Streptomyces liliifuscus: one gene and its partner. The main gene of each other region encodes a partner of the protein of the gene in region 2 in a complex. Links are inferred from orthologs where the notes say so. Each region holds a gene or a part of one and is shown on either strand. Other genes may lie near its edges.

Region 1 (3,955 bases), 3.5 Mb from region 2 along the record:
ACGCGGGGCGGCGACGGGCTGACCGCCTTCACCCGTGACGGCGGGGAGTACTCCGTGCCAGGCGAACCCGTCGACGTGGTGGACACGATCGGCGCGGGCGACACGGTGAACGCCGCGCTGCTGCACGGCCTCGCCGCCCGCGACGCGCTCTCCGGGCCGGCGCTCGCGGGTCTGGGCGCCGACGGCTGGCACGAGTTGCTGCGGTTCGCCGCACGGGCCGCGGCGATCACCTGCTCACGTGCGGGCGCGGAACCGCCGTACGCGCATGAGGTGGGCGTTTTCTAGAGAGCGGCAACGCGCCGCGCCCCCTGGTGAGTTCCCAGGGAGCGCGGCGCGTCGGACGTGGGCCGCGAAGCCGCCTCAGGCCTTGCGGGCCCTCGTCGTCTTCTTCGCCGGGGTCGCCTTCTTCGTGACCGCGGCCGCCTTCTTGGTGGCCGTGTTGTTGGCGGCCTTTTCGGTGGTGGCCTTGGTCGTGGCCCTTGCTGTGGTGGTCTTGGCCGTCGCCGTCTTCTTCGTCGTCGACCTGGCGGCCACCGCCTTCTTGGCGGCCGTCTTGCGCGGGGCCTTCACCTCCGAGGCGTCGCTGACGCGCTCGGCGCCCAGGACCTCCCGCAGGAACTTGCCCGTGTGGCTGGCCGGAACCCCGGCGACCTCCTCGGGTGTGCCCTCCGCGATGACGAGGCCACCGCCGCCACCGCCCTCGGGGCCCATGTCGACGACCCAGTCGGCGGTCTTGATGACATCGAGGTTGTGCTCGATGACGATGACCGTGTTGCCCTTGTCGACCAGGCCGGACAGCACGGTGAGCAGCTTGCTGATGTCCTCGAAGTGCAGACCGGTGGTCGGCTCGTCCAGGACGTACACCGTGCGTCCGGTGGAGCGCTTCTGGAGCTCGCTGGCGAGCTTCACCCGCTGGGCCTCACCGCCGGACAGGGTCGTCGCGGACTGGCCGAGCCGGACATAGCCGAGGCCGACGTCGTTCAGCGTCTTGAGGTGGCGGGAGATCGCCGGGACCGCCTCGAAGAAGTGCATGCCTTCCTCGATCGGCATGTTCAGGATGTCGGCGATGGACTTGCCCTTGTAGTGGACGTCCAGGGTCTCCCGGTTGTAGCGGGCACCGTGGCAGACCTCGCACGGGACGTACACGTCCGGGAGGAAGTTCATCTCGATCTTGATCGTGCCGTCGCCCGCGCAGTTCTCGCAGCGGCCGCCCTTGACGTTGAAGGAGAAACGGCCGGGCATGTAGCCGCGGACCTTCGCCTCGGTCGTCTCGGCGAACAGCTTGCGGACGTGGTCGAAGACTCCGGTGTACGTCGCCGGGTTCGACCGCGGGGTGCGGCCGATGGGCGACTGGTCGACGTGCACGACCTTGTCGACGAGGTCGTCGCCGTCCACGCGCGTATGCCGCCCGGGAACGCTCCTGGCGCCGTTCAGCTCGCGGGCCAGATGCGTGTACAGGATGTCGTTGACCAGCGTGGACTTGCCGGATCCGGAGACTCCCGTGACGGCCGTGAGGACGCCCAGCGGGAACGACACGTCGATGTCCTGCAGGTTGTTCTCGCGGGCGCCGTGCACCGTGAGCTGCCGGGACGGGTCGTGCGGGCGCCGGATGTCGGGCAGCGGGATGGCCTTCTTGCCGGACAGGTACTGACCGGTCTGCGACTCGTCGTTGGCGAGCAGCTCCTTCAGGGAACCGCTGTGCACGACCCTGCCGCCGTGCTCGCCCGCGCCGGGACCGATGTCGACGATCCAGTCGGCGACCTTGATGGTGTCCTCGTCGTGCTCGACGACGATGAGCGTGTTGCCCATGTCGCGCAGCCGGACCAGGGTCTCGATGAGCCGGTGGTTGTCGCGCTGGTGCAGGCCGATGGAGGGCTCGTCCAGCACGTACAGCACGCCGACCAGGCCCGAGCCGATCTGGGTCGCCAGGCGGATGCGCTGGGCCTCGCCGCCGGAGAGGGTGCCCGCGGCGCGGTTGAGCGAGAGGTAGTCCAGGCCTACGTCGACCAGGAACCGCAGTCGTTCGTTGACCTCCTTCAGGACGCGCTCGGCGATCTTCTTGTCACGAGCGTCGAGCTTCAGCTCGCCCAGGAAGTCCGCGCAGTCGCTGATGGACATCGCGGAGACCTCGGCGATGGACTTCTCCATGACCGTGACCGCGAGGACGACCGGCTTGAGGCGCGTGCCCTGACAGGTGGGGCAGGGCACCTCGCGCATGTAGCCCTCGAAGCGCTCGCGGCTCGCGTCGCTCTCTGCCTCGCTGTGCCGGCGCTTCACGAAGGGGACGGCCCCTTCGAAGGGCGTGGTGTACACACGCTCTCTGCCGTACCGGTTGCGGTAGCGGACCTCGATCTGCGTCTTGTGTCCGTGGATCAGTGCCTTCTTGGCGCGCTGCGGAAGACCGGCGAAGGGGATGTCGGTCCGGAATCCCAACGCGTCCGCGAGGGCTCCGATGAGGCGTCCGAAGTAGTCCTTGGTGTGGCCGTGCGACCAGGGGTGGATGGCGCCCTCGTCGAGGGACTTGTCCTCGTCCGGGACGATCAGCTCCGGGTCGACCTCCATGCGCGTGCCGATGCCCGTGCAGTCCGGGCAGGCGCCGAAGGGCGAGTTGAAGGAGAAGGAGCGGGGCTCCAGCTCCTCGAAGGACAGGTCGTCGTACGTGCAGTACAGGTGCTCCGAGTACATGCGCTCGCGCTCGGGGTCGTCGGCGGGGAGGTCGACGAAGTCGAGAACCACCATGCCGCCGGAGAGACCGAGGGCGGTCTCCACGGAGTCGGTCAGACGGCGCTTGGCGCCCTCCTTGACCGTGAGACGGTCGATGACCACCTCGATGGTGTGCTTCTCCTGCTTCTTCAGTGTGGGCGGCTCGGTGAGCTGGATCGTCTCGCCGTCGACCCGGGCGCGGCTGTAGCCCTTGGTCTGGAGATCGGAGAAGAGGTCGACGAACTCGCCCTTGCGCTCGCGCACCAGCGGCGACAGGACCTGGAAGCGGCTTCCCTCCGGCAGCTCCAGGACCTTGTCGACGATGGCCTGCGGCGACTGGCGCGTGATCGGGCGCCCGCACTCGGGGCAGTGCGGCTTGCCGATGCGCGCGAAGAGCAGTCGCAGATAGTCGTAGACCTCGGTGATGGTGCCGACCGTCGAGCGCGGGTTGCGCGAGGTCGACTTCTGGTCGATGGAGACCGCCGGGGAGAGGCCTTCGATGAAGTCGACATCCGGCTTGTCCATCTGGCCGAGGAACTGCCGGGCGTACGAGGAGAGCGACTCCACGTAGCGCCGCTGGCCCTCGGCGAAGATCGTGTCGAAGGCCAGCGAGGACTTGCCCGACCCCGACAGGCCCGTGAAGACGATGAGCGAGTCGCGCGGGAGGTCGAGCGAGACATTCTTGAGATTGTGCTCGCGCGCTCCACGGACGATGAGACGGTCGGCCACGCCGGTCCGCACCTTTCTTGAGAGAAGTGACAGGGGCGAGGCCCCCGGCTTTTCAGACGACGGGGCCCCCGTCTTTTTCAGACTAGAGGGAGCCACTGACAGCGCCGGTCTGGTTTCCCTGCTTCACAACAATCCCGGGCCCTCCAGCATGCCCGACGCCGCACCCGACCATATAGCACGCGCATTCGATTAACGGCGGCCACCCGCAACCTTCACCCAAACGTGTGGCGGGACTATCGTCGGGCCCATGAACGATCATGTGCGCGACCTGGCGTCTGTACGTGACGCGACCGAGCGGCTCCTCACCGCAGTCGGCAAACTGGACAACGTCTCCGTGGCCGAGCCGTCACGGCTGCCCGGCTGGAGCCGCGGCCATGTCCTGGCCCACCTGGCCCGCAACGCGGACGCCCTCGTGAACGTCCTCGAGGGCCGGCCGATGTACGTCTCCGGGGAGGCCCGGGACGCCGACATCGGGCGGGACGCCCCGCGCCCCCTGGAGACACAGCTCACCGACCTGCGCGAG
Region 2 (4,454 bases):
CGACCTTGAGTTGACGACGGCCCGCGCCCTCGCGGGCGAGCGCCTGCGCGACGCCGTATCCGAAGTCTCCACCGCGTCCGAAGTCTCCACCGCGTCCGCCGCCTCCGCCGTCCCGCCCGAGGGCCGCGGCGCCGACGCCCGCCTCGCCGGTGTGGCCGCATGGTCCCTGGCCCACGGCTTCGCCACACTCCTGCTCAGCCACAACCTGGACGGACCGGTGGGCGACCAGGACCCGGAGGACGTCTTCCGCACGCTCAGCGGAATGCTCTTCCGGGCCACCTGACCTTCCGGCCGCACCCTTCCGCCGACGTAGTCCGGCGGGTCTCGTCAAGACCCCAGAATCGAAGCCAGGAACTCCCCGGTCCACCCCAGCAACTCCCGCCCGACCAGCGGCTTGCCGCCCACCTTCGCCGTCTTCGGGCGGGGCACCAGCAGCTGATGTGCGGCCGGCTTGATGACGGTCCCCGGATACAGCCGCTTGAGGCGCAGCTCCTGCGACTCCCTCAACTCCGCCGGTGCGAAACGGATGTTGTTGCCCTGGAGGACGATCTCGCCGACACCGCACGCACGCGCGAGCATCCGCAGACCCGCCACCAGCAGCAGGTTCTCCACCGGCTCGGGCAACTTGCCGTAGCGGTCGACAAGTTCCTCGCGTACCGCCTTGACGTCCTCCTCGGAGTTGACCGAGGCGATCGAGCGGTATGCCTGGAGGCGCAGCCGCTCGCCGGGGGCGTAGTCGTGCGGGACGTGCGCGTCGACCGGAAGCTCGATCTTGACCTCCAGCGCCGGCTCCTCCACGACGCCGCCCTCCAGAGAGGCGCGGTAGTCCGCGACCGCCTCGCCGACCATGCGTACGTACAGGTCGAAGCCGACGCCGGCGATGTGGCCCGACTGCTCGCCGCCCAGCAGGTTTCCGGCGCCGCGGATCTCCAGGTCCTTCATCGCCACGTACATGCCCGCGCCCATCTCGGTGTGCTGGGCGATGGTGGCGAGACGCTCGTGGGCGGTCTCCGTGAGGGGCTTCTCCGGCGGGTAGAGGAAGTACGCGTACCCGCGCTCGCGGCCACGGCCCACCCGGCCGCGCAGCTGGTGCAGTTGGGAGAGGCCGAAGTTGTCGCCACGCTCCACGATCAGGGTGTTCGCGTTCGAGATGTCGATGCCCGATTCGACGATCGTCGTGGAGACGAGGACGTCGAACTTCTTCTCCCAGAAGTCGACGACGACCTGTTCCAGGGACTGCTCGGACATCTGGCCGTGGGCGGTCGCGATGCGCGCCTCCGGGATGATCTCGCGCAGTCGCGCCGCCGCCCGGTCGATGGACTCGACGCGGTTGTGGATGTAGAAGACCTGGCCCTCGCGGAGCAGTTCACGGCGGACGGCCGCGCCGATCTGCTTCTCCTCGTACGGGCCGACGAAGGTCAGGACCGGGTGACGCTCCTCCGGGGGTGTCGTGATCGTCGACATCTCCCTGATGCCCGTCACCGCCATCTCCAGGGTGCGCGGGATCGGGGTCGCGGACATCGTCAGTACGTCCACGTTGGCGCGCAGCTTCTTCAGCTGCTCCTTGTGCTCGACGCCGAACCGCTGCTCCTCGTCGACGATGACGAGCCCGAGGTCCTTGAACCTGGTCTCGGAGGAGAAGAGGCGATGCGTGCCGATCACGACGTCGACGGAGCCCTCGCGCAGGCCCTCCAGGGTCGCCTTCGCCTCGGTGTCCGTCTGGAAGCGGCTCAACGCCCTTACGTTCACGGGGAATTGGGAGTAGCGCTCGGAGAACGTGCCGAAGTGCTGCTGCACCAGCAGGGTGGTGGGGACGAGGACGGCGACCTGCTTGCCGTCCTGCACCGCCTTGAAGGCCGCGCGGACCGCGATCTCCGTCTTGCCGTAGCCGACGTCGCCACAGACCAGGCGGTCCATCGGGACCGTCTTCTCCATGTCCTCCTTGACCTCGGCGATGGTGGTGAGCTGGTCGGGCGTCTCGACGTACGGGAACGCGTCCTCCAGCTCGCGCTGCCAGGGCGTGTCGCCGCCGAAGGCGTGCCCGGGGGCGGCCATCCGGGCGGAGTACAGCTTGATGAGGTCGGCGGCGATCTCCTTGACCGCCTTCTTCGCGCGCGCCTTGGTCTTCGTCCAGTCGGCGCCGCCGAGGCGGTGGAGGGTCGGGGCCTCGCCGCCCACGTACTTGGTGATCTGTTCCAACTGGTCGGTGGGGATGTAGAGGCGGTCGCCGGGCTGGCCGCGCTTGGCCGGCGCGTACTCGACCACCAGGTACTCGCGGGTCGCGCCCTGGACCGTCCGCTGCACCATCTCGATGTAGCGGCCGACGCCGTGCTGCTCGTGGACGATGTAGTCGCCGGCTTCGAGCGTGAGCGGGTCGATCGTCTTGCGGCGGCGGGCCGGCATCCGGGCGCCGTCCTTGCCGGCCGCCTTCTGGCCGGAGATGTCGGTCTCCGTGAGCACGGCGAGCTTCAGCGCCGGGTCGACGAATCCGTAGTCGATGGAGCCGCAGGCCACCTGGACGATGGAGGGGGCGAGCGCGGCGAGGTCCGACTCCAGGCGGGCCGCGATGCCCTCGCCGCCGAGCACCTCGGCCGTACGGGCCGCCGGGCCGTGGGCCTCGGTGACGAACACCGTGCGCCAGCCGTCCGCGAGCCAGCCCTTGGTGTCGGCGAGGGCCTTCGCGGTGTCGCCGCGGTATGTCTCGGGCGCGTGCATGCCGAGCTTCAGCGTGTCCGCGTCCCCCGCCGCGCCACCGGCATCCGTGAACGTCTCGTCGGCGGCGAACGGCGACACCGACCACCACATCATGTCCAGCTCGCGGGCCCGGTCCCGTACGTCCGCGATGCCCCACAGGGACGCCGCGTCCACGTCGATCGGGGCCTCGCCGCCGCCCGCGGTGGCCGCCCAGGACGCCTGGAGGAACTCCTGCGAGGTCGCCACCAGGTCCGAGGCGCGTGTACGCACCCGCTCCGGGTCGCAGACGACGGCCATGGAGCCCTTGGGCAGGACGTCGATGAGCAGTTCCATGTCGTCGACGAGGACGGGCGCGAGGGACTCCATGCCCTCGACCGCGATGCCCTCGGCGATCTTGCCCAGCAGTTCGCCCAGCTCGGGGTGGGCCTCGGCCAGCCGGGCCGCTCTCTCCCGTACGTCGTCCGTGAGCAGCAGCTCGCGGCAGGGCGGCGCCCACAGTCCGTGCGCGGCGACCTCCAGGGACCGCTGGTCGGCGACCTTGAAGTAACGGATCTCCTCGACGTCGTCGCCCCAGAACTCCACGCGCAGCGGGTGCTCCTCGGTGGGCGGGAAGACGTCCAGGATCCCGCCGCGTACGGCGAACTCGCCGCGCTTCTCGACCAGCTCGACCCGTGCGTACGCCGCTGCCGCGAGGGCCGCCACGATGTCACCGAGGTCGGCGGTCTGGCCGGTCCGCAGGGCCACGGGCTCCAGGTCGCCCAGGCCCTTGACCTGCGGCTGGAGGACCGATCTGACGGGAGCGACCACGACGGAGACCGGACCGGTCTCCGGGTCGTCGGGGCGCGGGTGCGCGAGCCGGCGGAGGACGGCGAGCCTGCGTCCCACGGTGTCACTGCGCGGGGACAGGCGCTCGTGGGGCAGCGTCTCCCAGGACGGGTACTCCACGACTCCGTCGGCCGGCAGCAGCGACCGCAGTGCCGCCGCCAGGTCCTCGGCCTCGCGGCCCGTGGCCGTCACGGCCAGCACCGTGCGGCCCGCCTCGCGGGCCAGCGCCGCCACGGCGAACGGGCGGGCCGCGGGCGGGCCCACCAGATCGACGTGCATACGGTTGCCGTCGCCGGCGGCCTTCACCGCTTCGGTGAGTGCGGCGTCCTTGACGACGGCGTCGAGCAGACCGTGCAGGCTCATGAAGAGGTTTCCATCCGAGGATCCGAGGGAGCAACGCGAACCGCCCGACACGTCTGACGGGCCGGGGGTGTCCAGGGTACGACGCCGGGGTGCGCCCCGCCCGCGCCTGTGGACACCACGGGATTCTTCGCCCCCGCCGCCCCTACCCATTCCCGTCCCTGACTCAGGGGCTCCGCCCCCGAACCCCCGCATCGCGCCACCGCGCTCGTCCTCAAACGCCGGACGGGCTGAGATGTGGGCGGGGGCTGATGGGGGTGGGTGGGTCGACCGTGGGTGGGTGGGTGATCGGCCTGAACGGCCTCGTCCTCAAACGCCGGACGGGCTGAAGGCAGGGGCGCGGGGAACTGCGCGACCAGCCCCCACCGGACCCGCACCCGACACATCGCGGCAAGCAGCCCACGGCCCCGGAAAGGCCCGGTGCCGGCCAGTCCGAAGACTGGCCGGCACCGGGCTCCCCGCCCACCAAGACCCCCGTCCGTGGTGGGCCGCTCAGCCTGCGGAGCTAGTCCGTGGCGATCGCGTTCAGGACGTTCATCCGGCCCGCCCGGAACGCCGGGACCAGCGCGGCGAAC

The links.
Region 1: the proteins of mfd (region 2) and uvrA are in contact, whole or in part, in a crystal structure (PDB 4DFC), measured with the Escherichia coli proteins. The link is inferred for Streptomyces liliifuscus from one-to-one orthologs.

What each region holds. Positions count from the first base shown.
Region 1 is NZ_CP066831.1:8,114,238-8,118,192, reverse strand. Bases 161-3,813 are described here. They hold uvrA (excinuclease ABC subunit UvrA), read right to left. Parts: upstream 3,433-3,813; coding sequence 361-3,432; downstream 161-360. Other genes in these bases: JEQ17_RS34965 (maleylpyruvate isomerase family mycothiol-dependent enzyme), read left to right, coding at 3,680-3,813; JEQ17_RS34975 (carbohydrate kinase family protein), read left to right, coding at 161-285. Outside these bases: more of JEQ17_RS34975, read left to right, coding at 1-160; more of JEQ17_RS34965, read left to right, coding at 3,814-3,955. UniProt on the Escherichia coli protein: The UvrABC repair system catalyzes the recognition and processing of DNA lesions. UvrA is an ATPase and a DNA-binding protein. A damage recognition complex composed of 2 UvrA and 2 UvrB subunits scans DNA for abnormalities.
Region 2 is NZ_CP066831.1:4,590,648-4,595,101, forward strand. What follows is about bases 128-4,279. They hold mfd (transcription-repair coupling factor), read right to left. Parts: upstream 3,883-4,279; coding sequence 328-3,882; downstream 128-327. Other genes in these bases: JEQ17_RS19360 (TetR/AcrR family transcriptional regulator), read left to right, coding at 128-283. Also shown: more of JEQ17_RS19360, read left to right, coding at 1-127; JEQ17_RS19370 (ABC transporter permease), read right to left, coding at 4,385-4,454. UniProt on the Escherichia coli protein: Couples transcription and DNA repair by recognizing RNA polymerase (RNAP) stalled at DNA lesions. Mediates ATP-dependent release of RNAP and its truncated transcript from the DNA, and recruitment of nucleotide excision repair machinery to the damaged site.